Regions from separate parts of the Bradyrhizobium sp. 192 genome, predicted to be linked through region 1. Evidence: riboswitches for the same ligand, from Rfam matches in the RefSeq annotation. Region 1 holds a riboswitch; each other region holds the start of a gene.
The links. A riboswitch is a leader RNA that binds a small molecule or an ion and turns the genes downstream of it on or off. The one in region 1 is predicted to bind cobalamin.
Positions count from the first base shown of each region.

Region 1 (9,723 bases):
ACCGGCATCGCCGCAGGCGGCGTTGCGCTGAAGCTCGCGGTCGAGACCGTGCGTGAGCAGGGCGTCACGTCGTTTGCGGCGCGGACGCTCGCCACCACGGTCCTCGTCTTCGTCTTCTTCGAGATCCTGCCGCACTTCCCGGTCGGTGTCTCCGAAGTGCACTTCATTCTCGGCTCGACGCTGTTCCTGCTGTTTGGTGCCGCGCCCGCCGCCTTCGGCCTTGCTTTCGGTCTCCTGCTCCAGGGCGTGTTCTTCGAGCCCGCCGACATCCCGCAATATGGCATGAACGTCACGACGCTGTTGGTGCCCCTGTTCGCGATCCAGGCGATCGCCACGCGGACCATTTCGCGCAACACCGCCTATGTTGATTTGAAATATCGACAGGCGCTGGCGCTTTCGACGACCTACCAGGCCGGCGTTATCGCCTGGGTGGCGTTCTGGGCGCTTTACGGTTCGGGCTTTGCGATGAGCAACCTCGCGAGCATCGCGACGTTTGCGGCTTCTTACGCGCTGGTTATCGTGATCGAGCCGCTCGCCGATCTCGCCGTGCTGGCGCTGGCGAAGTCGTTGCGCGGCGTCACCGCGCCCGGCCTCGTCACCCCGCGCCTGCACAACGCGGCCTGAGAGACAAGCGAACGGGCGGCCAGCAGGGCCGCCCGTCGCGTTCGCGATGTTCATGCTCTCCCTGATAGGGATCGGTTGCGGCGATCCCGACCAGCTCACGCGCGCTGCTGTTCAAGCGATCAACGCCGCCGATCTCGTCCTGATCCCGCGCAAGGGAACGGCGAAGTCGGATCTCGCCGATCTCAGGCGGACGATTTGTGCGGACGTGCTCACCAGCGACAAGACAGTCATCGCTGAATTCGATCTTCCCGTGCGCGACGCTGCTGAAGCCGATTACCGCAAGGGCGTGGACGATTGGCACAATGCGGTTGCAGCGACCTGGTCGCAGACGATCGCGAGCCATCTCGAAGGCGAGGGTAGGGTTGCGCTGCTGATCTGGGGCGATCCTTCGCTCTATGATTCCTCATTGCGCATCGCGCGGCGGCTCGATCCCTTGCCTGACATCGAGGTCGTGCCCGGCATCACCTCGATCCAGGCCCTGTGCGCGGCGCATGCGCTGCCGCTCAACGACATCGGCGAGCCCTTTCTGGTCACGACGGGGCGGCGCTTGCGCGAAGGTGGCTGGCCGCAAGGTGTCGATACCGTGGTGGTGATGCTCGACGGCGGCACGGCGTTTCAAGCGCTCGATCCGGAAGGCCTGCAGATCTGGTGGGGCGCCTATCTCGGCATGCCCGACCAGGTCGTCATGTCCGGCGCGGTCGCGGAGGTTGGCCCGCGCATCGTCGCGGCGCGCCAAGAGGCGCGCGAGCGGCACGGCTGGATCATGGACAGTTACATTCTCAAGCGCGCGCGTTGAGTGAGGCAGCATGCTCCCCGAATGGATTACCCAGAACTGCCCTGAGATCTCCGTGGCCCATCGCGCCGCAGCGATCGCGCGGCAGGCGCAACTGACAAAGCCGACCGGTGCACTCGGCCGGCTGGAGCAGCTCGCGATCGAACTCGCCGGTTTGCAGGCGACCGAGCGGCCGCGTGCGGCGCTTGTGCCGATCATCATCTTCGCCGGCGACCACGGCATCGTCGCGCAGGGCGTCTCGGCCTATCCGCAAGGCGTGACCATCGCGATGATGGCGAATTTTGCCTCCGGCGGCGCCGCGATCTCGGTGCTGGCGCGCGAGCTTGGCTCGAGCCTGGAGGTGGTCGATGCCGGCACGCTGGCGCAGGACGAGATGGCAGGAATCGTCACCGACAAGCCGCGCCGCGGCACGCGCGATTTCAGCGTCGAGGCTGCGCTCGCACCCGCAGAGCTGGCGTTTGCGTTCGAGGCCGGCCAGCGCGCGGTCGCGCGTGCGGCAGCCCATCAGCCTGATCTCCTGATCTTCGGCGAGATGGGGATCGGCAACACGACGACTTCGGCTGCGATCGCGGCGGGCCTGCTTGGCGTGAGCGCCGAGGAGATCGCTGGCAGCGGGACCGGGGTCGATGCGGCCGGCCGTGCGCACAAGGCGCGGGTGATCGATGCGGCGATAGCCCGCCACGGCGTTGCGGGTGCCTCGGCCGATAAAATTCTGTGCGCCGTCGGCGGCCTGGAGATCGCCGCGATTTCAGGTGCGATCATCGCGGCCGCGCAGCGCCGCATCCCGGTCTTGATCGATGGCTTCATCGTATCGGTGGCCGCGCTCGCCGCGGCCCGGCTCAATCCGTCGTGCCAGCCGTTCCTGCTGCCGTCGCATCAATCGGCGGAGCAGGGACACCGGCTGGTGCTGCGCGCGCTGAACGTGCAGCCGTTGATCAGCCTCGATCTCCGGCTCGGAGAGGGATCGGGCGCGGCCATTGCGCTGCCGCTGGTTCGGCTCGCCTGCAGCCTCCACAACGACATGGCGACCTTTGCGCAGGCCAATGTGCCTGACAGGCCTAGCTGATCCGCTGATTGACGGAGACGACGCGCCAGCCGCTCGCAAGGCGATCGATCCGGGTCAGCGATAGCGGATCGATCACGAAGCGCAGGGCAGCCTGCGGTGTCAGATCCAACGCGATGCAGAGCGCGGCGCGGATGGTGCCGGAATGCACGACGAGCGTGGCCGATCCGGCGCCGATCCGCGACAGACCCGACCGGACACGCGCGACCTGGTCCGCAAAACTCTCGCCGCCCGGCGGCCGTGCGTTCGCCGGATCATTCCAGAACTGCGCATAGGCATCGTCGCCGGTGGCACTGAGTTCGTCGTGTCGATGGCCGGTCCAGTCGCCGAAATCCTGCTCGCGGAATTCGCTGATCAACTCCGGTTCGAGCCCCAGCGCGCGCGCCGTCTCGACCGTGCGCCGTGAGGGGCTGGCATAGCTCGCGGCATCCGGCGGCAGACGCCGTCGCACGGCATCCAATTGGGCGCGATCGCCGAGATCTGCCGGCGCGTCGGCAGCGTGGATGGTGCCTGTGACGCCCTCGACCGGCGCGTGCCTTATCAGCCAGAGGAAGGTCTCGCCTTCCATGCTCATCTCCAAGGAAGTTGGTCGTTGTGGCAATAACGCCGCAACTGGCACATTGACTCTGTTGTGATGGTAATCCTAGATGCTCGCGACGGTTTCCCCGAGAGGGGATGAAAAGGGAATACGGTGCGGGGATATTGTCCCCAACGCCGTGGCTGCCCCCGCAACTGTAAGCGGTGAATCCTTCGTCAGAAGCCACTGGGGTGCTCGGTCCCGGGAAGGCGACGAAGTGGTGACGACCCGCGAGCCAGGAGACCTGCCGTCAGCCGTGGTCACACGCGAAGATGTCGGTCGGGGAGTACAGACATTCGGCTTCATCGGACGGCCTGAAGGCCAAAAGGTGAGACCTCGTTCGCTGTGACGTGCCACTGACGTCATACCGAGGTCCCAAAACCGTGTCTTCCATCCGTATCGTACGACCGCGTCGCTTTCTGCTCGCGTCCGCCGCGCTCACATCCTTTGCCGCTCTCGATCTGCCCGCCGCGCTGGCGCAGCAGGCCCGTGAGCCCCTGCCGCCGGTCGAAGTGTCGCCGGCCCAATCCCGCAAGCAGGCCAGGCCGGCCGGTCGGGACGCGCAGAGCCCGCGCCGCGCGGGTGCGCGCAGGCCGGCAACCGCAGCAGCGATGCCGAAGCCCGTCGTGCCGACTGAGGCACCCCCGACGCCGCTCAACAGCAACGCCGTGGCCGAAAGCGCCTCGCGGCTCGGCCTGACGGTGCGCGAGATACCCGCGACCGTCGAGGTGATCTCGGCCGAGACCATGCGCGAGCTGGGCTATCGCACCGTGTCGGATGTGGCGCAGGGTGCGGTCGGCGTCACGTCCGGCGACAATCCGGCCGAACCCGCGGCGTTCTCCATGCGCGGCTTCACCAACAGCCAGATCAACACGCTCTACAACGGCATCAAGATCGGTCCGCAGAACATGACCTCGCGGATCACGGACACCGCAAATCTCGAAGCGGTGGAGTTTCTGAAGGGGCCGGCCTCGCTGATATCCGGCGAGGGCGCCGCTGGCGGCGCCATCAATTTCGTCACCAGGCAGCCGCATACTGGACCGATCCGGAACGAAGCTGATTTCTCCTGGGATTCGCTGAATTCGTTCCGCGCGCATTACGGCTCGGGCGGCAGCACCAACGTTCAAGGCCTCGATTACCGCTTCGATATCAGCCGTTCCTCGCTCAACGGCTTTGTCGACGATACCAATACCAAGATGCTCGACGTCTCCGGCCAGCTCAACTATCGCATCTCCGACAGTCTCAAGGTGTGGGGCGCGATCGAGTATCGCGAAGACCGCTCCAAGGCCTATTGGGGCGCGCCGCTTGTGCCGATTGCCTATAGCGGTTCGCATGCGACGAGTGGGATCGTTTCGGGCAATTACGTCTCGAACTACAACAAAACCAACCTCGGCGCGGTGACCATCGACGACCGCACCTTCAACACCAATTACAACGTCCTCGACAACCGTAACGTCGCGCAGGAGGTGTGGCTGCGCGGCGGATTCGAGCTCAAGCTGGCGCCGGACCTGACGCTGAAAAGTCAGGCGTATGGTTACGGCGCGGAGCGCACCTGGTTCAACAACGAAATCGAGGCCTTCAATTCCACCACGAACCTGGTCGATCGCGAGCGCTTCTATGTCGCGCACAGCCAGCGCCTCGTTGGTAACATCACCGATTTGATCTGGGACGCCAATATCGCAGGCTTCGACAATCGCCTGGTCACGACGCTGTCGTCGAGCTATCTCGATTTCGTCAGGCCGGGCGCCGCAAACTTTCCCGGCGACTCCGTTTCGCTGGTCGATCCCAACCGTGGCTTTTACGGCCTGCTGACGACGCAACAGCAGACCGCGCGCATCGACAATGAGGCGCTGTCGTTCGAGGACCGGCTGAAGCTGACGCGGACCTTCGCGCTGGTCGGCGGCCTGCGCGTCGAACATATCGGGCTCGACCGCAATTCGACCGATTCCGCCGGGCTTGTGAGAGCGGGTTTTCCGTTCACGAAAGACTGGGCGCCGGTGACGGGTCGCATCGGTTACACCTGGGAGGCCGTGCCCGGCCTGACCTTCTTCAGCCAGTACGCGACCGGCGCCGACATCTCCGCCAACAATATCTTCCTGCTCGGGCCGACCCAGCCGCTCGACCTGACGACCGCGCGCACCTACGAGACCGGCGTCAAGCACCTGTTCTGGGACAACAGGGCGGAGTGGTCGTTCTCGGCCTACGACATCGTGCGCAAGAACGTCTATGCCGCGGCCGGCGGCATGGCGCTCAATATCGCCGGGCGACAGGAATCGAAGGGCGTCGAGCTTGCCGCTTCGGTCCGTCCGATCGATCCGCTGCGTCTGTGGGGCAACATCGCCTATGTCGATGCGCGCTATGCCGATTACGATTTCGCCGGCGGCTCGTTCTCCGGCAATACGCCGCCCAACGTGCCGCGCATTGTAGCAAATGCCGGCGCGTCCTGGCGATTCTTCACGCCCTGGCCGGTGGAGCTCGGCATCACCGGCCGCCATGTTGGCGACCGCTACAACACCGATGCCAATGTCGTGACGATGAAGGCGTACACGGTGGCCGATGTCTACGCCTTCGTCGACATCCCCAAGACGGTGTTCAACGCGGTCGACCGGGCCCGCCTGACCTTCCGTGTCCGCAACATCACCGACAAGCGCTACGCGATCTGGGGAGATCCGTTCTATCCCGACCAGATCCTCCTGGGCGCGCCGCGCACCTATGAGCTCTCGGCCGCGTTCAAATGGTAGGGCGCTGACCACATGATGAGCGTGATCGTCCTGGTGCACCGCTGGCTCGGGATCGCGTTCTGCCTGCTGTTCGCGATGTGGTTCGCGACGGGGATCGTGATGCACTTCGTTCCGTTTCCGTCGCTGACGGAAGCGGAACGGTTTGCCGGTCTTGCTCCGGTGGATCGCGGAGCGGCGAGGATCCCGGTTGCAGAGGCGGTCGCTGCGAGCGGGGTCGCCGGCGTCGTGCGCGTCCGGTTGATCCAGCGGAGCGATGCCGCGGTCTACATCGTCTCGGGACCGTCGCGCGTGCGCGCGGTGCGCGCCTCCGACGGAGGCGATGCGTCGGTTGCAATTGCCGATGCCGCGCTTGCCATCGCGCGGGAGCACGCGCGCAATCGCGGGCTCGATGCCGCGCGGGCCGCGGTCGTTGCGCGTTCGGACTATGATCAGTGGAGCGTGCCGAACGGCTTCGATCGCCACCGGCCGCTGTTTCGGGTGGCTCTCGGCGATTCTGCGGGGACGGAAGTCTATGTCTCCTCGTCCACCGGCGAGATCGTCCTGGATACAGGGCGGCGCGAACGGGGCTGGAATTGGGCCGGCAGTGTGCTGCACTGGATTTATCCGACCGTCCTGAGAAGCAATTGGTCCCTGTGGGATCGCGTCGTCTGGACGCTGTCATTGCTGGCCTTGATCGCGGCGATGCTTGGTGCGGTGCTCGGGATCGCGCGGGTGAAGCTGCGCGGGCGCCGGATGTCCTCGCCCTATCGTGGCTGGCACGCGTTGCATCACGTCATTGGCCTTGCGGCAACAATGTTCGTGCTGACATGGAGTCTCAGCGGCTGGCTCTCGATGGATCACGGCCGGCTGTTCTCGCGGGGGCAATTGACCGCCGCCGAGTCAGGCGTGACGAACGCATTGCCCGATTGGACGGCTGCCTCCTTGCCTGATCGGCAGCCGATATCACCCTCGGCTCGGGAGATCGAATGGTTTGCCATCAACGGCACTGTCTACCGGCGCGATCGGGTGAGCCTTGACCGTCAAGTCTTGATCAAGGCAGGGGACGCGCCCCGCGACGGACCAGCGGGATTTCTGGATAGGCGTGAGATCCAGAGTCTGGTGGCGCGCCTCGCTGCCGGCTGTGGCGTGCCGTCCGTTCTTGCGGGCAACGACGATTACGCTGCGCAATCGGCTATTCCGGGCGCGCCGGTGTACCGCTCGCGCTGCGGCGACATCTGGTTCGATATCGACGGCGCCGATGGCAGCGTGCTGCAAAGGCTGGATGCCTCGCGGCGGACCTACCGCTGGGTCTATAGCGCGCTCCACACGCTGGATTTTCCGTTTCTGGTGGCGCATCCGCGTCTGCGCGATGTCCTGATCGTCGGGCTATGTGCGTTGGGGCTGGTGTTCTCCGTCACCGGGATCGCGATTGGCTGGCGGCGTCTGCGGTCCTGACCGACGGACTGCGGTCACATCGGCTCCTCTCTAGTCCAGACCGGTCTTGCCCGGTGCCCAATAGGCTTTTGCCCTGATCCGCGATGATGCGACGCCGGCGGCCTTCAAGGCGCGGCCGACGCGCTGGATCGAGGATGCCTTGCCGGTCAGGACGAACTGCGCGCCGTTTGCGCCAAGGCGAAGCAGCTCGGATTCCGCGGATGCAAGATGGGTATCATGGGCACTGCGTGCGATTAATCTGGCCTCGCCGAGGCCGATGGAGTCCAGCACCGGTCTGGACTCCGCGATATCAGTGGTTTCGAACAGATGCAGCGCGCCGCCAGCCTGCAGGCTGGCGCGCAACGCGGCTGCAAGGCCGAACGAGGTTTCATCGCCGAACAGAACGATGGGCGCTCCGAGGTCGGTAAGGTCGAGCGACCGGCGAGGACCAAAGAACTGGCAGGTGTCACCTTCACTCAAACCGCTGGCCCAGCGGCTGCCGGGGCCATCGCCATGGGCAAAGGCGAGCAGCCGCATTCTGCCGTTGCCGGCGTCCCACGACATCGGCGTATAGGTGCGCGCGCTAAGGCCCGAGCCCATCGCGACCTGGATCTTATCGCCGGCCGTCCAGGCGACGTTCCCGAGCGCTTTGCCTTCGAGCTCGACAAGCCGGAAGCGGGACGAGAGCGTCTCGATGCCGGCAACGCGCGCAGGACGCATCAGCCATCGCAGCAACATCCGCGTCAGCCGTCCCTGCGGTGCCCGCGATGGCTCGGACGTCTGTGGCTCGTGAGCTGGCTCGTTCAAGTTTGGCTCCATCGCAGTTTCACCATCGCGCCGATCATCTGGTCCTGATCGTGAATTCGTTGCCACGTCCCGGATCGAACGGTAGAGATAGGGAGAGGTAGCCGTTCTCGGGATCGCGCACGTAGTCGATATAGCCCGAGGCTTCCTCGAGCGCGTTCTCGCCGACGATGACGGCGCCCGGCTTCAGATGTGGTTCCAGCAGCTTGAGAATTGGAAGATAGAGAGTAAATGCTCCGTCGAGCATGACCATGTCGATCTCGCCGCCGAGGCCGGAGCTGAGCGTTTCGCGCGCATCGCCGTGCCTGAACTCGACGAGGTCGGCGAGCCCCGCGGCGGCAACGTTCGCCCGTGCCCGCTCGATCTTGCCGGGTTCGAGATCGGTCCCGATCAGGCGCCCGCCACCGATGTCGCGCAGGCCCGCCGCCATGTAGATCGCGGAAATTCCCATTGAGGAGCCGAACTCGACGATGCGCTTTGCCTTGCGGGCACGGACGCACATGTAGAGGAAGCGTCCGAACTGCGGAGAGACGCTCAGGAAATTGTCCGCAAATCCGCGATAGACTTCGTTCAGATCGCGGCTCTCGGCCGCGATGGCCTTGCTGATGATCTCGTCACGGCTGTTCGCTTCGTTCGCGAAGGCTTGCATCAGGGGGCCGTCGGCGACCTCCGCTTCCTGGTGAAGACGATGGAGGAATTCGGCGACGACGCCCTTGCTGAGTGAATCCATGTCGGTCGGCTCCTTGCAATGCGCCCGCCGGGCGCTTCGGAGCCTGGATACGAGATGGTCCCTCAGACCGCATTCCGCGAACGGGACAATCGATTGCGAATTCCGGTCAGTGTGCGCCGACGCGGCGTTCGGCCAGATATCGCGCCGGCGGCTTGCCCAGCGCCTTGCGGAACATGGTGACGAAGGCGCTGGCCCCCTCATAGCCGAGATCCAGCGCCACGGCCTGGACCGATGCGCCCTGGTCGAGACGTTGAAGCGCGATCAAGATATGGAGCTGTTGGCGCCAGCGGCCGAAGCTCATGCCGGTCTCGCGTCGGAGGATGCGGGTGAGGGTGCGCGGAGCAACGGCCATGCGCCGGCTCCAGTCCTCGATCGTCGCGCGATCGGATGGATCGGTCATCATCGCGCTCGCGATCCGGCGCAGCCTGGCGTCGGCCGGCATGGGAAAGCGCAGCTCTTCGGCGGGCGCAAGAGACAGCTGGTCGATCAGTACCGCGGCGATCCTGCCGTCGGCGCCGTCGGGATCGTACATGACCGGCATGTGGGTGGCATGCACCAGCAAACGCTCGAGCAAGGGCGAGATCGTCAGTGTGCAGCATTGCCGCGGCAACGCAGGCACCGCATCCGGTTCGACGAACAGGCAGTGCATCTCGACGTCGCCGGCGACGCTGACGCTGTGCGGAACATGGCCGGGAATCCACACCGCACAACGCGGCGGGACGATCCAGACGCCGTGTCCAGCCTCCAGCCTGACAAGGCCGCGCATGGTCAGGACGAGCTCGTCCTTGCGATGCGCGTGCATGGCCAGCTCCATGCCCTTGGTGACCATGTGGCCCCCGAAAGCGGCGACGGCGCGCGGCACGGTCTCGGGATCGAAATCCCCGAGATCATCGGGGTTCATCTGGTCATCGTTGATCCTGAAGAAGGGCATGGCAGGCGATGGGGGATCCGCAGAGGACTGGCTGGTCCAGGCAATAT
Region 1 is NZ_CP064690.1:3,852,732-3,862,454, forward strand. Features, by position in the region: gene IVB24_RS17475 (energy-coupling factor ABC transporter permease) at 1-624, shown strand, start outside; gene cobF (precorrin-6A synthase (deacetylating)) at 671-1,420, shown strand; gene cobT (nicotinate-nucleotide--dimethylbenzimidazole phosphoribosyltransferase) at 1,431-2,483, shown strand; gene IVB24_RS17490 (histidine phosphatase family protein) at 2,476-3,048, opposite strand; cobalamin riboswitch at 3,121-3,324, shown strand; gene IVB24_RS17495 (TonB-dependent receptor) at 3,441-5,798, shown strand; gene IVB24_RS17500 (PepSY domain-containing protein) at 5,811-7,232, shown strand; gene IVB24_RS17505 (siderophore-interacting protein) at 7,263-7,931, opposite strand; gene IVB24_RS17510 (class I SAM-dependent methyltransferase) at 8,053-8,745, opposite strand; gene IVB24_RS17515 (helix-turn-helix transcriptional regulator) at 8,852-9,646, opposite strand.

Region 2 (9,723 bases), 680 kb from region 1:
GAGGCCGGCAGTCAGGCTGTCCTCGATCTCGAAGCCGCCGAGCCAATACAGGAACGCGCCGATCAGGCCGTCACGCGGCTCGGTTCGCTTCATCGATTTGTCCGGCCATCCCATCCGAGGAACCTTTTGACGATCAATGGCCTGCCGCCTGCTTAAGCCGGGTTAATTTTGTGGGAGATTTTGCGGCGTCCTTGACGGGCGCGTTTGCAGTTTGTTCTAACCATGGCCCCTGCCCGGAGCCCGCCGACATGACCATCAGAGTTGCCACCTGGAACGTGAACTCGGTCCGGCAGCGGATCGACCTTCTCCTGACCTGGCTGAAGGAATGCCAGCCGGACATCGTCTGCCTGCAGGAGATCAAATGCGTCGACGAGGCCTTCCCGCGGCTGGAGATCGAGGCGCTCGGCTACAACGTGGTCACGCACGGGCAGAAGACGTTCAACGGCGTTGCCCTGCTCTCCAAGCTCCGGTTCGACGAGACCAAGTCCGGACTGGCCGGTGACGATGAGGATGCCCACGCCCGTTTCCTCGAAGGCGTGGTGACGCTGAAGTCTGGCGTGCTGCGCATCGCCTGCCTTTATCTGCCCAACGGCAACCCTGTCGGGACCGATAAATATCCCTACAAGCTCAAATGGATGTCCCGGCTTCTTGAATATTCGAAGGAGCGCCTCAAGACCGAGGAGCCGCTGATCCTCGCAGGTGACTTCAACGTCATCCCGCACGCCCGTGACGTCCACAATCCCGCCGCCTGGACCGAGGACGCCCTGTTCAAGCCCGAGACGCGGGAGAGCTTCCAGTCCCTGCTCGGCCTCGGCCTGACCGACGCCCTGCGGGCCGTGACCGACGAGCCGGGCCTCTACACGTTCTGGGATTACCAGGCCGGCGCCTGGCAGAAGAATCAGGGCCTGCGGATCGATCATCTGCTGCTGTCGCCGCAGGCCAGCGACCGGCTCGCCAATGTCGGCATCGACAGCTATGTGCGGGGCTGGGAGAAGCCGTCGGACCACGTACCGGTGTGGGCGGATCTGGATCTGGAGGCGGCGTGAACGGAAGCTTGATGGGCGGATTACGCCTTCGGCCAATCCGCCCAACGACACTGGAATCGGGGTTTTAATCCCGGCGGCCCTGCACCCACTGCTCCAGCATCTGCAGGCACATGGCGCGGTCGTCGTCGGAGGCCTTGGCGAGGGCGCGGTTGTAGTTTTCCTTGATCCAGGTCTCTTCCGCGCCGGCGCTGTCACGCGCCAGCGTCAGCCACATCAGGCCGCGCGCGGCCTGCCGCGGCAGGCGGTCGCCGTTGAACAGCATCTGGCCAAGCAGTGCCTGGGCCTGATGCTGGCCCTTCTGCGCGGCAAGGCCGAGCCAGCGCGCGCCGTACCGGAAATCCTCGCGCGAGGCGTCCGGCGTCTTCAGGTAGAGCCGGGCGAGATCGTATTGCGCGTCGGCATTGCCGAAATAGGACGCCGCATAGGAGAACATCTCCCGCGCCCGATCCGGATCCGACTTGATCTTCGAGTTCGGGATGCCGCTGAGATAATAGCGGCCGAGCGCGACGAAGGCGTTGGCCACGATCTGCGCCTGCGGCGCCGACGGGCTGTCCTCGGCATGCGCATTGGCGATCCGGCTGAAATATTCGAAGGCGCGCAGATCGTCCTGGGCGACGCCGTCGCCATTGGCGTACATGCGGCCGAGCTTCCACTGCGCGATGGGGTGACCACCCTCGGCGGCATATTGCAGCGCGCTGAGCGAGGTCTCCTGAGGCACGGCCGCCGGCGCGACCTTGCCGCGCACGCCACCCGTGACATTGGGCAAGGCGGTCACGACCGGGATGGTGGCGTCCTTCGGGTTGACCGGCGCGCCGTCGAAGGCAAGCGCCGGCGCGGCCAGCGCACTGGCCCCCAACACAAACGCAACAATGGCACGCCTAGATGTCCGCATAACACTGTTTCTCGTGCGCGCCGCCCGGATGGGTCACTGCCCCCCCGACCGCTGGTCCAACCTGTTGAGCATATTTCCAGAGCGCACCTGATGTGTGGTTAGTCGCGCGAGCGCTCCATTTGGTCTTGCGCTGGGCGAGCTCGGCGTCGCTCAATTTTACGTTAAGGGTACCGGCGACCGCGTCGATCTCGATGATGTCGCCATCCTCGAGCAGCCCGATCGGGCCGCCAATGGCCGCCTCGGGCCCGACATGGCCGATGCAGAAGCCGCGGGTGGCGCCGGAGAAACGGCCGTCGGTGATGAGCGCGATCTTGCCGCCCATGCCCTGGCCGGTCAGCGCCGCGGTGGTCTGGAGCATTTCCCGCATGCCGGGACCGCCCTTGGGCCCCTCGTAGCGGATCACGATGACTTCGCCTTCGCGGTAGGTGCGCTTCTGGACCGCCTCGAAAGCATCCTCCTCACGGTCGAAGCACCTGGCCGGACCGGTGAACCTGAGGTTGGACATTCCCGCGACTTTCACGATCGCACCTTCTGGCGCCAAATTGCCCTTCAGACCGACCACGCCGCCAGTGACGGTGATGGGCTTGTCTGCCGGGTGCACCACGTCCTGGTGCGGATTCCATTTCACGCTCTTGAGGTTTTCGGCGATCGTGCGGCCCGTAACGGTAAGGCAATCACCGTGCAGGAAGCCATTGTCGAGCAGCGTCTTCATCAGAAGCGGTATGCCACCTACTTCAAACATGTCTTTGGCGACATAACGGCCACCCGGCTTCAAATCCGCGACATATGGTGTCTTTTTGAAGATTTCGGCGACGTCGAACAGGTCGAATTTGATGCCGCACTCATGCGCGATCGCCGGCAGGTGCAGCGCAGCATTAGTCGAGCCGCCGGACGCCGCAACCACGGCGGCGGCATTCTCCAGCGCCTTGAGGGTCACGATGTCGCGCGGCCGGATGTTCTGGGCGATCAGGTCCATGACCTTCTCGCCCGCGGTCATGCAGAAGGCATCGCGGATTTCGTAGGGTGCCGGAGCACCGGCCGAGTAAGGCAGCGCAAGGCCGATCGCCTCGGAGACGGTCGCCATGGTGTTGGCGGTGAACTGCGCGCCGCAGGCGCCCGCAGAGGGGCACGCCACGCGCTCGATCTCGTCGAGGTCCTCGTCCGACATGGCGCCGACCGAGTGCTTGCCGACGGCCTCGAACATGTCCTGCACGGTGACCTGCTGGCCCCGGAAATTGCCGGGCAGGATCGAGCCGCCATAGATGAAGATCGAGGGAACGTTGAGGCGGACCATCGCCATCATCATGCCCGGCAGCGACTTGTCGCAGCCGGCGAGGCCCACGAGGGCGTCATAGGCGTGGCCGCGGACGGTCAGCTCGACCGAGTCGGCGATGCATTCGCGCGACGGCAGCGAGGAGCGCATGCCGTCATGGCCCATGGCGATGCCGTCGGTCACGGTGATGGTGCAGAATTCGCGCGGCGTGCCACCGGCGGATGCCACGCCCTTCTTCACGGCCTGCGCCTGGCGCATCAGGGAAATGTTGCAGGGCGCGGCCTCGTTCCAGCAGGAAGCGACGCCGACGAAGGGCTGGTGGATCTGCGCGGTGGTCAGACCCATGGCGTAGAAGTAGGAGCGATGGGGCGCGCGCGTTGGCCCTTCCGTCACGTGACGGCTCGGCAGCCTCTGCTTGATGTCGGTCTTCGCGTCCATCGCAAACCAGTTTCCCCGGTGAACCCTTTCAGACCCGAAAAATCAGAGCCAAGATTTGAATCGACCTTGGGATTTCTCGTCGCCCTCGAAGATCGCCGCTGCCCTAAAACATTAGAGTGATTTTATTCATGTTCGGGTGTGGCCAAAAAGCGGCGGCGAGGCGAACGGCCGGTAAGGAAGGTTAAATCCGGAATGAGTGTTGCGGAGACACCACAATCGTTACCCGGAAGACACGAGCCGAACTACCGCAATACCCTCGTTGGAAAGGTCCACCACAACCTCAGATTTTGTTTCGGCAGTATCACCTCCGAGTTTGCTCCACGACGCGGTGACCGTGCGGCTGAGTCGGGCGCGCGCCCCTCACCAATGGCCTTCGGCTCGCGTCCCGGACAAGCCGCAGCGCGCCAGGGTCGCGGCGCAGAGCCGGGATCCAGAAAGCGCTAGATTGCGACGCGGATGGATGGGCCCCCGGCTCTGCAGCGCATCACACCGGACGATGCTTCGCATCGCCGGGCGTGCTGCGCAGGGTACGGGGCAGGAGAGCAGAGTGTAGCGCACGCATTGCGACGCTCCCCTGCAGATCCCAGCGGCGGTGCAGACGCGCCTTTGCGTTCTCGCGGCGCATTTCGCCCGAGCTTTGCTTCATCGCTCCACCCTCTGAATCCAAGAGGGCACAGGGAAGGCCGGGTGCCGGCTGGCACCCGCGGTCCGCTGCGCGAAATGCACGCGCAAAAAGAACCGCACAGCAGCATACAGGTGTCGCCGATCACTCGGCCTTCCCTGCGCGATGGCTGGACGGCTTATGCCGTGATCTCCCGGGAGCCGACCATTCCTTTTGGCCTCCCTCGCCCCGCGAATTTAAACGATGCAGTCTGCCCGGTTGGGCTCGCTCGCACCTTCGCGAAAGACTTGACCGTGGCAACGACGGCCAGGACCACACGGTTTTGCCGTACGCACGCTCGCTGGTCACCACATTATCTCCCGGCGTTGTCGACGTTGCCGAAAGAATGTGGCGAGACGAACTGAACAGCGCCGTCGTCCGCACGAAGCCTCGGGCTCACAGGGACTACCCGCCCTGCCCGCACCTCTCATGCCGACGCTGCCGCGCCCACCGCAACCCGGCTCGCGAACAAGACGACCTCAAGTCGCCCCTCTTGGGTGAGCCGGGATGATCGACACATACGCCGAAACCGAATTTCGGTAAAGTGGAATATTTTTGCGCGCGTGGATTGACAGAGACCGACACAGACACGGTCCCGTAGCCCGGATGGAGCGGAGCGCAATCTGGGACGGTGCAAAATGCCGGGCGAGCGGCCCCGGATTGCGCTCCGCTCCATCAGGGCTACGGTCACGATCGTCCGCTCAGGCCGACATCGCCCCCTTGGGTCCGGCCGGGCCGACCAGGCGGACGATCTCGCAGACGGCGACGAGGCCGGCGAGCCAGACGGCACAGGTCAGAGCGATGCGCGTCACGATGGCGGCGGTGAAGGCGACCTCGCCGCCGAGGAACGGTGTCGCGGTGAACAGCGCGAGCTCGTAGATCCCATAGGCGGCGACGAGCGTGATCGCCAGCATCAGCGGCGTGCGACCCTGCGGCAGCAGGCCGAGCACCTTCGACGCTGCCGCGGTCGACAGAAGCGCAGCCGCGCCAATGACAAAGCCCCAGGCAATCGTGCCGGAGTCGACGGGATAATGCAGCACGCCGAAACCGATGGTCTGGTTGACGAGCCAGGCGCCGGTGACGACGAGCAGCGCCGAGCGCTGCGGTAGCATCGCCGCGGCAACGACTGCGAAGGCAGCGAACGGCGTGGCACAGGCGAACGCGAAGCTGGCGAGCGCGCATGAGGCCGTCAGCAGCGCAAAGCAGAACATCGGCGCAAGGCGCGACGCGACCGGGTGAATCCGGAAGCGATCGCCGCGAGACGGCAGGATGCCATGAGCCATGGTGTTGAGGCACGGGTGATCTCCTTCTCTTTGAGGTCTAGTCCATTTGGGCGCGCGTAACAGCCTGACGTAAATCAGAACGTTGCACCGGCCTTGAGCAGATAGGTGCGGCCCGGCAGCGGATAGGCGCTGAAGCGGCCATCCGTGAAGGTGCTCGCGATGGCGTAGTCGTAGTAGAGCGCATTCAGCACATTGTTGACGCTCAGGGACCAGAAGTAGCGTTCATATCGGCCGCCGAGCTTGAGATCGATGGTGCCGTTGGCGGGGATCGGCTTCTGGGTGCCGGCCTGGTCGTTGTCCATGCGCCGTTCGCTCCAGAACCGCGCGGTCGCATCGAGCACCACATAGTCCTGCCAGATGTTCCAGGTGACACCCGCACTCGCCGTGTAGCGCGACACCAGCGGCACATCGTTGCCGGCCCAGATGCCTTCGCGGAAGACGGCACGGGTATAGGCCACGCCGGAGCGCAGCAGCAGGGCGTCGTTGACGCGGTAGGACAGGCTGGTCTCCGAACCGTAGCGCCGGGTCGGATCGAGATTGGTGTTGTAGAACAGGACCGGGCTGAAATGGACCTCGTTGGTGAGATCCATCAGATAAACACTGCTCTGCAGCTGCAACCCGCCGCCCTTGATGCGCAGCCCGCCCTCGATGTCCTGAGAGGTCTGGGTCTTGAGCTGGAAGGTTTGCGGAATTGAAGCGAAGGTCAGCGGGTCGAAGGACGGCCCCGAGGACAGACGCTCGTCGACGTCGGGCGTGCGGAAGGCGCGCGCGGCGCGGCCGAACAGCGAGACCACGTCATTGAGGCGATGCTCGGCCCCGAGATGCAGCGCATATTGGGTCTCGCTGCTCGTCAGCGGCAGCGCGCCGATGTCGGCGTTGAACGGCGCGGCCGGATCGAAATTGTCGCGTGCCGCAAGTCCGATGGTCTGCACCCGCGCGCCGTAGGAGACGTCGGTGGTGGGCGTTATCCCCAAATTGTGCTGGAAATAACCCGCGACCGTCTGCTGCCTGAGGTCGTAATTGTGCCAGGCCGCGAGCCCCTGCCCGGCGCCGCGGTTCTGCTCAAAGCTGGCATCGTAATAGTCGATGCCGGTCAGGAGCTGCGACGGCATGCCGAGCAGCAGGCTCTTCACGCTGAGCCGCGGCGTGATCGACCAATTCGTCAGATGGGAGCCAACATAGGTCGACGTGAAGAAGGCAGGAACCGGCGCCGGGCTGGAGAAGAACGCGCTCTGCTGCTTCTTGTCACGCACGCCGCCATCGACGATGAGATCGACGCCGTTGACCAGGGTCCTGGTAAAGCCCGCAGTCGCGCTGAAACCCTGCTGGTTGGCGTAGTTGAACGGCGTGCTGGTAGCTCGCCGGTTGGCCCTGAGCTCGTCGAGGCCGATGGAGGGATCGACCGTGCGGCCGCCCGGCAGTCGCAGCTCCTGATTGTCACCGGTGACGGTGAGAAACGCAGTCAGGCCTGGCGTCGTGTAGTTGAGACTGCCGACGCCGTTCTGCTGGGAATAGCGATTGTTGTCGCGATAGCCGTCGGTCCTGACCGTATTGCCATGGAACGAGATCGACCACAGGCCGGAATTGAGCGAGGTCGAGACATTGCCGAGCCTGGTGTTGAACGAGCCGAAGCCGGCCTCGATGCGTGCGCTCACGGGCGGTCCGCCGACGCCATTTTTGGTGATGATGTTGATCACGCCGCCGACCGCATTGTCGCCGTAGAGCACCGCACTGGAATTGCCACGCGTGACCTCGATGCGCTCGATGGAATTGAGCGGGATGGTGGAGAGGTCCACCTGTGCCATGTCGACGTCGTTCAGCCGCCTGCCATTGACCAGCACCAGCGTGTTGGCGGTGGCGAAGGCGCCGAAGCCGCGCAGGTCCACGCCGGTCTTGGCAGCGATCGGGCCGCCGTAGAACGTCGTGATCTGGGCGCCGGGAACTTGCGTCGCGATGATCTCGGCAAGCGTCTGCGATGGCGAATGCGCGATATCCGCGGCCGTGACGACGGTCGTGGCGGCCCCGACGATGCCGCCGTTGCCGGCGGCAGCGTCACCGCCGGAGCCGGATGAGCCAGCGCCATTTCTTGGCGGCGCGACATCCGCGATTGTCTTGCGCCGCGTCGCCTCGCCGTCACCGGTTGCCCTCGCGCGCGTGCGGTTCTGATCGGAGGGCTGGGTCACCTCGATCGATGGCAGCTGCTCGGCCAGGACCCGCTGGGCAAAGGCGGGAGACAGATCGAACGAATGGAAGGAAACCGATGCGAGCAGGCCGGCGGCAAGGCGCCTGGCGGCAGAGAAGACACGGGACACAATTGTAACCTCGGTATGACGTCAGTGGCACGTCACAGCGAACGAGGTTTCACGGCAGAGCCATGGATTGCTCCGGTGAAGCCGATGCCTGTACTCCCCGACCGACATCTTCGCGTGTGACCACGGCTGACGGCAGGTCTCCTGGCTCGCGGGTCGTTACCTTGCGTCGCCTTCCCAGGACCGAGTTTCCCAGTGGCATGAGACGAAAGATTCACCGCTTACAGTTGCGGGGGCAGCCGTGGCGTTGAGACAAATCCTTAGCGTTGGGACGTCCCGCACCACATTCCCTTTTGATCTCCGTGAGGAGAACCGTCACCGGTCATTTAGGGGCCAACGCCTTGGCGAGTCAATCGACGGCTACGCCAGGGAACAGCTCTGCGTGGCCGGAAGCTCGCCAGGGGGAGCGGGTTCGTTCCGCTCCCCCTGCGCCGCCAGAGCCTGGCGGAGCGCGGTCTCCAGGTCCTGTTGCTGAAACGGCTTCTGCAGGATCGGAACGTGGCGGAAGTCCGCAAGCAGGCTCGCAGGACCGTACCCGGTGGCGAACACGTAAGGTATGCCGCGTTCTGCGATACAGCGCGCGACCTCGAAAGTCTGCCGCCCGTTGAGATTGACGTCGAGGACAGCAACGTCATACGAGAGCGCAGCCGCCTTCTCGAGCGCGTCATCGACGCGCGAGGCCATGCCCGCGATCTCGCAACCGGCATCGACAACGGAATCCTCGAGCAGCATCATCACCAGCGACTCGTCTTCGACGACGAAGACCCGCTGGCCAGCCAGATCGGTTTCAGGTTTCATGAGGGCCTCCCGACAGCCATCGTTGCGATATCGAATCCGCCCAGGCTGGCGCGGATTTCATGCAGCGGCGCGCGAATGACGCAAACGACGCCTTCAGGCGCGAAGCGCAGATCGACATCGGCGCCGCCGAATTCGTGGGGCAGCCCCTGCTGAATCAGGCGGGTGCCGAACCCGCGCCGCGACGGCGGGGCCACGGCGGGACCGCCCAGCTCGGTCCAGCACAGCTCGAAGCGATCGTCGACCTTCCAGGCGAGGTCGACGGTTCCCGAACCGTTCGACAGGGCACCATGCTTGACGGCGTTGGTCGCGAGCTCGTGCAACGCCATCGAGATGGCCAGTGCAGCCGAAGGCCGCATGCGCAGATCGGGCCCGCCGAAATTGAGCCTCGCACTCTCCGGCTCGGCATGCGCGGCGAGAGCCTCGGTCACGACCTCTCTCAGTTCCGCGGACTCCCAATTTTCCCTGACGAGCACATCGTGTGCCTTCGACAAGGCGATCAATCGTGCATCGAACGCCTTGCGCCCCTCCGCCAGGCTGGATGCGTTGCGCAAGGTCTGGAGCGCGAACGACTGCACTGTCGTCAGCGTGTTCTTGACGCGGTGATTGAGCTCGTTGACCAGCAGTTCGCGATGGCGCTCCTGCCGCTTGCGCTCGGTGATGTCGATGGCCGCGCAGACGGCGCCCTGGAACACACCGGCGGCGTCGACGATCGGAGACGCCTGGAAGATCGCGGTGACCGAGGAGCCGTCTTCGAAGCAGAGTTCGAGTTCCTCGCCTGCGACTTCCTCGCCGCGGGCCGCGCGCTGCAGCGGCAGTTCGGACGTCTCGACCTGGACGCGATTGCGAAGGACGCGGCAGGCCGGACGTTCGCCCTCGGGCGCCGACAGCGACATGTTGGTATCGGGCCGGACCCGCAATAGCCGCGCTCCATAGGCATTGCCGAAAACCCGCTTCGCCTCGCGGTCGTGGGTGAACCAGACCGCGGTCGGCACCGTGCTGACGACAGCCTCCAGTCGCGCGGCC
Region 2 is NZ_CP064690.1:4,537,468-4,547,190, reverse strand. Features, by position in the region: gene IVB24_RS20695 (ATP-binding protein) at 1-114, opposite strand, end outside; gene xth (exodeoxyribonuclease III) at 249-1,046, shown strand; gene IVB24_RS20685 (tetratricopeptide repeat protein) at 1,111-1,938, opposite strand; gene ilvD (dihydroxy-acid dehydratase) at 1,925-3,649, opposite strand; gene IVB24_RS20675 (hypothetical protein) at 5,012-5,593, opposite strand; gene IVB24_RS20670 (TonB-dependent receptor) at 5,668-7,905, opposite strand; cobalamin riboswitch at 8,019-8,234, opposite strand; gene IVB24_RS20665 (response regulator) at 8,263-8,700, opposite strand; gene IVB24_RS20660 (ATP-binding protein) at 8,697-9,723, opposite strand, start outside.
Region 2: linked by a shared signal. The riboswitch ahead of IVB24_RS20670 (TonB-dependent receptor) and the one ahead of IVB24_RS17495 (TonB-dependent receptor) in region 1 are both predicted to bind cobalamin.

Region 3 (9,723 bases), 2.2 Mb from region 1:
GCGACAGCGTGGTACCGAATCCCTTTACGCGACGGTCCACCGAATCAAGTTGCAGGAAGAAGCCCCATAGATGATTGGCTTGCCAGTTGCCGAGGCATTGGACTTGGCGACGAATGGATCGCATTTGTGTGCGGTGATCCCAAACTGGCGGCATTGTGTGGGAAGCACGAAAGAACGACTCGGCTATCGTTTGTAAGGCTGGGTCGGGCTTCGCCCGCAACGGGCCGCCGCCGACCTGGCTCCGCGCCTTCTAGCCGGGCAGGTTTCCGCTCGCGGTCCACGAGCCTTGAGAAGACCATCGTATCGCTCCGCACCATGAAGAACGATTTGATGGTTGATACCCGCCAAAAAAGTCGAAGAGGTAACCCGCTCGCAGTGGGAGTAAGCACCGCATCAGCGCCGAGGTTCTCGATTGTCCTCGGCCGCGACGCACGCGTTGGAGCGTTCGTTTTGAGAGCAACAAGCAGCAGGATTTTCTGCCTTGAAAGTCTTTAGTGACAGGACCAGGAGCGCTTTTAAGTGTGGAGCAGAGGTCGCAGTACTGTCATAGCCTCTTGCGCGCGCGCAATCCTCCAACCCGATATCCCCTCTCCTCGTAGAAACGGCGTACCCGTTCTAAGGCCGGATAGCCATCAGGGGGCAACGCAACCTCAATCATCTGCCAGCCTCGGCGCTTCGCCTCCGAACGTACCGCCTCGAGATGCCCACCGCGGTCAGAGCTTCGGAAGTCCCGAGAAATCCATAGCTCCTGAAGCACGCCGTACGCTCCAGCTGCTCTCACGGCCAGTACGGCGGAGATGGCAGCGATCCCTACAATCTGCCCGGTGGCTTGTTCCTCGATGACAAAAATGAAGCCCTCTTCGGGATCCTGAATCAGGCGCAAAGCAGTCTGCTTTGCGCCTTCAAGGCTGAACTCTGGTCCGAGACCACCTAATTCAGAAAGTAGCTTTCCGACGGCTTCTACGATCGCGTTCTCATCTCCTGGCACGCCTTTGCGCAAAGCCGTGCCCCCGTGGGGCAAGCCTTGCGCTTCAGCGCCAACACGAACACCCGTCACGTTAGTCCCTCCAGTCCCTCTTGAGGATATCCATGTTCAGAAGGATACAGAGAACGCAACTGAGAGAAACTATCAAGCTCGATAGGGAATAGGACGTCCGCACTCGCTATAACCAACAGAGGTGAGGTAAGTGCAAGCTGTTGCCGTTCTCAGAATCGACCGCGGCTTGACCCGCTGCGAACTCAGTTGGATCTCCTTCGACTAGATAGGGAATCCACGAGACGGCACATTCGCGCGTGGGCAGGCCGGCCATGCCGATCAAACATTTCGTAGGAGTGATTGCTGATCATCACTCACGAGAGTCGATTCAGTACATCTTGCAGCATGATCATCGCCGTGGCATAGGGCGCATCAGCTCGGTGCGTCCGAAGGTGAGATTCCCCACACTCGTGTGCGTCACTCGTACAAAGTTGCGCGAGCCGGGACAGGTATCATACGCGTGCGCCCGACAAAATCGTCTGAACAACATCGCGAAAAGATTTTGCACGCTAATGCACTATCTTAAGCTTACCTCGAAGAATCGAAAGATAATGGCAAGCACTGCTTGTTTGGACCTTCGCTCCTCGTTTAAGGGACCTTCACGGAAGGGGAGTGGTTGCGATGGAGCATGGGCAGGCCGAACTGGTCGGAGGGAAACCTGTAATCTTCGGCCAGCGTAAGGTGCGGCCGCGAGCGTGCGTGGCCGTGGGCAAGCGGCATCTGCGCGCCTTTCTACGCGATGTGCTAGAGGATATGGGGTTTGTGATCAGCGAATGCGGGACTGCTGACGAGCTGCCGCGCGTACTCTGTACGGACTTCCCTGATCTGATCCTGCTCGGCATTGGCTCGGATCGCATCGAGCCTGGACGATTGCTCGAGATACTCGTACGCGAAGAATTTGCAGGCAGAGTGCTGGCGTTCGGCGCCCGCGAGTCGATCGTCATGACGGCAGTGCAGCAGGTCGGGGGCGAATATGGACTTGATATGCTGCCGCCGCTGAGGACGCCGTTTGCAGCCGAGACGCTGCGCGATCGGGTCGCCATGCTCTTGCCCAGAGAGCCGGCGCCCCGTCCCGCAGTCCATGTCGGAGAAGCCTTACACGCTGGCTGGCTTGAGCTCTGGTATGAGCCGAACTTTGACCCGTGTACCCTCAGCCGCCGCGGCGCCGAGGCGCTTGTGCGAATGCGGCATCCGACCTGGGGCGTTGTTCCACCAGCGTATTTCATCCCGGAGGCTCACGATCCGCATTTTAGGGACTTGTCGCAGTTCGTGATCGACCGCGCGATCAAGGATTGGAAGTATCTTCTGGAGCAGCAAACTTCGACCGATCTCTCCATCAATCTCCCGGCAGCATTCCTGATTGACCCGCAGGCGGTACGCGATCTCTGTCAGCGCATGCCGTCGCACCCCGCTTTCGGCGGCTTGACGATCGAAATCGAGAGCGAGGAAGCGATCCAGAACCTAGATCTCCTGATCGAGGTCGCGCGTGAGGTTCGCTTTCACAACATTGGCCTTGCAATCGACAATATCGGCGCCAATTGGCCGCAGCTGATGGGGCTCGAAAAATTCCCGTTCATGAAATTAAAAGTGGACCGGCAGTACGTCGCCGGTTGCGGAAATGGGCCCCTGAAGCGAACGGTGTGCCGCCATATCGTCGATCTAGCCAAAGAGTACAGTGTGCGCACCGTCGCCGCAGGCGTGGAGAGCCACGCCGACCTGATCGCTGTGACCGAACTCGGCTTCAACCTTGCGCAGGGCCATCTGTTCGGAAAGGCCATGCCGCTGAAGCAATTTGCACAGTCATCTTTCAGCCCTGTTCCACTTCGTCCAAAATAGTTGCATGAGGAGTGACTGAGCACAGCCAGGCAAAGCGTACCAGCGCTGGCCCGCGCGGCCATGCCTACTCGGCACCAGGCATGCGGCTGACGGCAATTAAATCGGCCACTTTGCAAACCCAGTATCGCTTCTCCCGGCCGAACTTCATTTCCCTCCGAAGCGATGCCGAAGGTTATTGTAGCACAAAGCCCTTTTGGCAAGCCTCCAGCGAGTCAATCCGCGGAGTTAACGTTGCAGGCGTGAGCGCGGCTTGGACAAAATCTCCGGTCAGGGCGTGTGACCGGAGGTTTGCCGACATCCGGCGTAGACGTGCGTCGGCTCGCGGCTTCTACTCGCGCCGCCGGTTTCGGGAATCGTCGAGCGTCGCTTGGCCCCGCGCTGCCATGCCAGACAAACCGACGGAAGCTCGCAGCAGTCGAGTCGCGACTGGCTATCGGAGTAGGGGCCCGAGGGCTCGCACGGCTTGATATTGAAGCGGCCCATGCTGTCGCAGATGCAACATGGTCTCAGACCCCGCACAGCACCATTGGGCAAGTTGCCCATCATTGAGCGCGCCTGTCCTTGGCACGGCATTTGAAAGGGATCGCCAATGGCATCGCTCGCCTAAGGAGTCGGAAGGCATGGCTTACAAGATCGTCGCTTCGCAATGTACCGTTTGTGGGGCATGTGAGTTCGAGTGTCCCAACGCGGCGATCAGCCTCAAGCGCGACATTTACGTTATCGATGCAAAAAAGTGTACGGAGTGCGAGGGCCATTCCGACACGCCGCAATGCGCTGTGGTCTGTCCGGTGCCTGACACCTGTGTCCCGTCTAAGACAACATAAGCAGCCCGCGTCCAGAAGGCTTCACCGCTCGATTTCGCGCACGAAGGAGTAGATGTCGAGCTTGTGGTGGCCGCCTTCCGCGTGCGGCGCATCGAGGTCGATCAACATCGTTATGAGCTTAAGGCGCTGATCGACTCCGAGAAACCCTCGAAGGGCTCTGTCAGAGGAGACCGTCAAATTTGTCTCGAATAATGACAAGGCCGCCTCGATGCTCCAGGTCGTCGCGTTGAGGCTTATCGTCATTGGCTGACGAGCCGAGGCGAGGTGGACGGGCGTCGAATATCCCAAGATCAGCTTGCAGGATATCTAAAGCTACGTCGCTTCGAAGCCGAAGAGACGGTCTCCACGCGCGACGAGATCGGTCCGGAGATCCTGAAGACGTACGAGAAGCTGGGCATCCGCTTGCCCACGGTCACGATGCACGAGTGCATGGAGCTAGGGTCGTAACAGGATCCCCGCCGCCCGCGCTCTCGCTGCTTACTCCAGTTTCGCAAGTTAGCGCGCATCCTGACGTCCGGAACTGTTCCTGCGATGCCGCGCAGGCCAACGTCCAGGCTGCACTACTCGCCAGCGGCGACGGAAACAACGAATGCGCGGCCAAAGTCGCTCAGCACGTAAGTGCTTGGCACACCGAAGGAGATCATCTTGACCAACGCCACGGAGCGATCGAGCTCACGGCTCGTCGCGGGGGCCGCCGAACACAGGCAGTCCGGGCAGTCCGGCCTGATCATCCGTTTGATCCTGGAGCAATCCGGCCTTGACAATTCCTAAGGAGCCTCATGGCGCTGTGATCAAGCGGATGCCGGCCGAGGATGATCGCAAACGTCCTCGCGGGCGAGTTCGAGAAGCTGCTGACGGAAAAGACCGGATTTGTCGCGATCACGCAGATGTCGAAGCGCCCACCGCGTTCGTTCTGCTCGCGTTGGCTCATCCGAGTACGCCAAGCGGGTGTTGACGGACGCATTCACAAGCGGAGGCTCCACAGATCTAGGCGTTTTTACCAGGCCGGGAGTAAGACCGTTGTGCCCTAGCTGGTACAGCTCGCAATCGCTTGGGCAATATCGCGGCGACACTTAGTAGGTTGACGGATCGATCCTCGTGCGCCTAATGCCAGCCGTCGTGGTCTTCGGATTCGTTTGATCCGGAGCTAAGAGGGAAGCCGGTGCAATGCCGGCGCTGCCCCCGCAACTGTAAGCGGCGAGCCGCTGTCCAACGAAGTCAAGCCATGCGGCTTCGGGAAGGCCGGACAGCAGCGACGACCCGCGAGCCAGGAGACCTGCCTCGACAATATATCGTCCACGGGCGGGGTGTCCCGGTGTGCGCCAAGCAGCTGTCGCTCACGCGATATTCGCTGCATGCGTCCGCCATGGCCTTTGCCCCAATCATGGGGTCTGAGCTATGTCTTTTCTTTCGCTTCCCGTTGCCACACTGGGGACGTCACGCATCGGCCCACGACGCGAACTCAAAGTCGCGCTCGAGAGCTACTGGGCGGGAAACTCCAGCGAAGCCGAGCTCCTCGAGGCGGGGAGTGGACTTCGTGCCGCTAATTGGGCACGGCAGAAATCCCGCGGTGCGACCGTCATTCCTTCGAATGACTTCTCGTTTTACGACCATGTGCTCGATACCAGCCTAATGGTTGGCGCCATTCCCGACGTCTACGGCTGGACCGAAGGTCCTGTGTCGCTCAAGACCTACTTCACCATGGCGCGTGGCGCTCAGGACGGTGGTCACGCTCAGCATGGGCCTGGCGTAGCCGCTCAGGAAATGACGAAGTGGTTCGATACCAACTACCACTACATGGTGCCGGAATTTCACCGGGATCAGATCTTTAAGTATTCCTCTCGAAAGCCGATCGAGGAATATGAGGAGGCAAAAAGCCTCGGCTACCAAACGCGCCCCGTCCTAGTTGGCCCAGTCACTTTCCTGAAGCTTGGCAAAAGCGCAAATCCCGCATTCAATCCGCTGTCGCTGCTCGATCGGCTCCTCCCAGTCTATGTCGATGTTCTCCGCGAACTATCCTCGCGCGGTGCTGAATGGGTTCAGCTGGACGAGCCATGCCTAGTGATGGACGTCGACGAAGCATCGCGGGCGGCTGTCCGCTGGGCCTATGCTCATTTCGCAAAGGTTGTGCCGGCCCTTAAAATAATGCTGGCCACATATTTCGGGGCTATCGGCGACAATCTTGAAACAACCTTGGCCTTGCCCGTTGCCGGGCTTCATGTGGATCTGGTTCGGGCACCTGACCAGTTGGACGCAATTGTCGCCACAACCCGTAGAGATCTCGTGGTCTCACTAGGCGTCGTTGATGGTCGGAACGTGTGGCGCTCCAATCTTCCGGCGCTGCTCGACCAACTTGCTCCTATGGTCCAAAAATTGGGCAGGCACCGTGTTCAGATTGCTCCTTCCTGCTCGCTGCTTCATGTTCCGATCGACATTGAGCTAGAGACCGATCTCGATCCCAATCTGAAGACATGGCTGGCGTTCTCAGTTCAGAAGATCAAGGAACTTTCGATATTGGGCAAAGCGCTGGCCGGCCATGCTGCCGAGGTGGCCGATGAACTTGCGCTTTCGGAGGAGGCAGCCGTCACCCGCGAAACATCGCCCGAGATCCACAATGCGAATGTCGCCGGACGAATCGCCGCGATCGACGATAGCATGCTTCGCCGTCGCAGCGCGTTCACCCAGCGTGCCGACGTCCAGCGCGTCTCGTTCGCATTGCCGATGTTTCCAACGACAACCATCGGATCCTTCCCGCAAACGGCCGATGTCCGGAATGCGCGCGCGGCTCATGCGCGGGGAACGTTGAATGACACGCAGTACGAGCAGCTTCTGAAAGCGGAGACAGCCCGTACCGTGAAGTGGCAGGAAGATATCGGCCTGGACGTGCTCGTACACGGTGAGTTCGAGCGCAATGACATGGTTCAATACTTTGCCGAGCAGCTGTTGGGCTTCGCTTTCACCAAGCATGGCTGGGTTCAGTCTTATGGCTCGCGGTACGTTCGTCCGCCTATCCTGTTCGGAGATGTCTCCCGGCCGAAGCCCATGACCGTTGAATGGTGGCGCTATGCGCAGTCTCTGACCAAAAAACCCGTCAAGGCTATGCTGACCGGACCGGTGACGATCCTGAACTGGTCGTTTGTCCGTGACGACATCTCGCGGAGCGAGACATGCCGACAGATCGCTCTCACGATCCGAGATGAGGTCATCGACCTTGAGGCGGCTGGAGCGACCATGATCCAGATCGACGAGGCTGCGTTGCGGGAGGGATTGCCGCTACGCAAATCGCAGTGGAAGAACTATCTCGATTGGGCGGTGGACAGCTTCCGCCTTTGCTCCTCCCCGGTCGCCGACGGAACTCAGATCCATACTCACATGTGTTATTCCGAGTTCAACGAAATCATCGATGCGATCGCAGCAATGGATGCCGACGTCATTTCAATCGAGACGTCGCGTTCTAAGATGGAATTGCTCGAGGCCTTCAAGAGCTACAAATATCCAAATGAGATCGGGCCCGGCGTCTATGACATTCATTCACCGTGCATTCCCGCAGCGGCGGAAATCAAGCAGCTGATTGTGTTGGCGCGGCAGCGAGTTTCCGATCGGCAGCTCTGGATCAATCCCGACTGCGGACTGAAAACGCGAAGGTGGGAGGAGGTGCGTCCCGCGCTCGTCAATATGGTGGCCGCCGCACGCGAGTTGCGGGCCGAGCCATGATGGGCCGGAGCGTTTCGCCAACGCGTTTGTGAACAAGATGCACGCGCTTTGGGGGCTTACGATGTCCTTGGGAGCTTTCAAAGTTCCCAGCGCCGCGGAATGCGGGCGGGCGTCGGCGGAGGCGGTCGCATACAGCCGGCGACAAGCTCGATTCTCGACCCGACGGCCGACAGCATGCCGGCGAGGTCCGATCAGGTCCTATTGCGACGTCATTAACGCTCGACGCGAAGCACAGCCCGACTTTTTCATTTATCCATCGCGTGGATGCGTCTCATCACAACAATCTATTTTACGGTCCTTACGGAACGTCATACGAAATTCAGGCCCTGGCACGCTCTTCGGGAGAGGTAATCGAGCGTTGTTGGTTTTTGGGGACGTGCCAATGCTGCTGTGCGACGGCAAACTGCCGCTTGTGTTTCAGGGCACGGCAGCCAAACCGGCGCAGGATCCCATCTCGGTCAAGGCACTGCCATCCCAACCGGACAGCGGGCGAGTGGTGGAAAAGTCGTGAAGTTTCCGACAGGAGCGGAAGGCAAACGGCTCCAGATTTCGCGCGGAGTGATATCCGTTTCTCCTTGTTTGACGGCGAATGCCCTCGCCGAAGATCGATCGGCGGTAAGTCCTCCCTGCCGACGAAAGCTGGTGCGATGCGTAAAGCAGCGTCGTTCCTGCGTGACTTTCGCTTGGCCTCCGGAGGAGGCCGGGCTTTTTTTGGTGCGCCAGGCATGGCGCGGACCGCCGTGACTGGCGCGATTCGACCGGAGTGGTGTCCGGTCGATGACTTGGAGGTCAGAGTCCTTTCCTGGGCACCATCAACTTCTTGATGTGCAGCAATTCGAGAAGTTATGCTCTTTCAGAGTGTTGCGCTGGCCCCGACTGTGTAACAATGGGGTGTAACATTGCTGTTCAGGGTTGTTCGGCCGATGCGCCGGGACGGGTCTTGCTTTCCTTCATTCGTGCGGCGCATTCCAGCGGACGTCCGCGCCAAGGCTGCGGGCATCGAGCTGGCTATTCCGCTCGGTGATGATTTCGTTTTTGTGACGCCTAGCGAGAGCGCTCAGGCCGTTCGATTTTCCCTCCGCACCCACAGAGCCCAGCGAAGCGAAGTCGCGCATGGAGTCGCCGCGGCCTATCTAGAGGGTGCTTGGCAGGCCGTCCGCAATGACGCTCCCGTGCATCCGACCCACCGCCAGGCAACGGCCTTGGCAGGCGAACTCCATCGCGTCTGGACGGACAGCGAGAGCCGCGCCCGGAGTGTCGCCATAGTTCATGCGCCGGGTGTCGGCTGGCTGGACGCCGGACACTGAGAGTCACGAGGAGCAGGAAGCTCACTGGGCGGCCGTAACGGAGATGTGGGAGAGGGTCGGCCAAAAAAATAGAGAAGCTGCTCGGGCCCATCGTGGACCGCGTCTTACTGACCAAGGGCATCCGCGGCGTGGACAGCGAATCGCGCGCTCTCTTGATCACCGGCTTTGGATGGCGCTGAGGGACGCGTTCGCAAGCCGGCACCGCAACGCTGGCCGCGACTATTCGTCCGACCCCAAGGCGGGCCTCTGGCGCCCGTGGAAGCGACCATGGACACCTGCCAAGCGCTTGATGCAACGTGGGCTCGATCCGGAGCGGGCATGGCAGTCGGCCTTCAACGGCCGTGGCCTGGTGGAATGCCGGGGCCAGCCACATGAACGACGCTTATCGCGCCGCCTTTTTCGTGCACCTCGGTCTGCCGTTCCTCATTGGACTGCACCGCCATCTCAATCGGGCTTGACTAACCGCGGTTTACGGGTCCGTACGTAGGGTGGTGTGGGAGGGGGAAGCCGCGAGGCTTCCTCCTACCCGATCGCTTGGTTATGAGTGACAGCACGGGATCATTCATTTTAACGTCATTGCGGGACGCCGGGTTCTTGCGTCGCATCTGCTATCATTCGGCAAGATATGAGGCCGGTGCTGTTAATCCTATCTGTCTATTGAAGGCTTCGGCGTCGTGTTCGTCCGGGTGGGTAGTATCGGATACTCGATCTTAGGTAGCCGCCCGGTAAGCGAATTCAGGAACGCGACAATGTCGTTTTCTTCCCCATCGCTAAGCTTGGCGCCGAGCTGGATTTCACTCATCAAGGCAACAGCTTGCTTCAGGCTCCAAACCTGGCCCGAATGGAAGTAAGGGGCTCGCAAAGCAACGTTCCGCAACGGCGCAGCGCGGAAGACATATTCGTCGCCGACCGCCTTGGTGACCGCGAATCGGCCCTTATCGGCTTGCGGAAGCAGGGTTGCGTCCGGCTTCTTCATCACGCCGAACTGGAAGTAGGCCTGTCCACC
Region 3 is NZ_CP064690.1:1,642,442-1,652,164, forward strand. Features, by position in the region: gene IVB24_RS07710 (GNAT family N-acetyltransferase) at 545-1,057, opposite strand; gene IVB24_RS07715 (EAL domain-containing response regulator) at 1,658-2,872, shown strand; gene IVB24_RS07720 (4Fe-4S binding protein) at 3,493-3,696, shown strand; gene IVB24_RS07725 (hypothetical protein) at 3,718-3,984, opposite strand; gene IVB24_RS40010 (hypothetical protein) at 4,342-4,467, shown strand; cobalamin riboswitch at 4,800-4,995, shown strand; gene metE (5-methyltetrahydropteroyltriglutamate--homocysteine S-methyltransferase) at 5,095-7,410, shown strand; gene IVB24_RS40015 (hypothetical protein) at 7,793-7,921, shown strand; gene IVB24_RS07735 (hypothetical protein) at 8,361-8,525, opposite strand; gene IVB24_RS07740 (cytochrome-c peroxidase) at 9,364-9,723, opposite strand, start outside.
Region 3: linked by a shared signal. The riboswitch ahead of metE (5-methyltetrahydropteroyltriglutamate--homocysteine S-methyltransferase) and the one ahead of IVB24_RS17495 (TonB-dependent receptor) in region 1 are both predicted to bind cobalamin.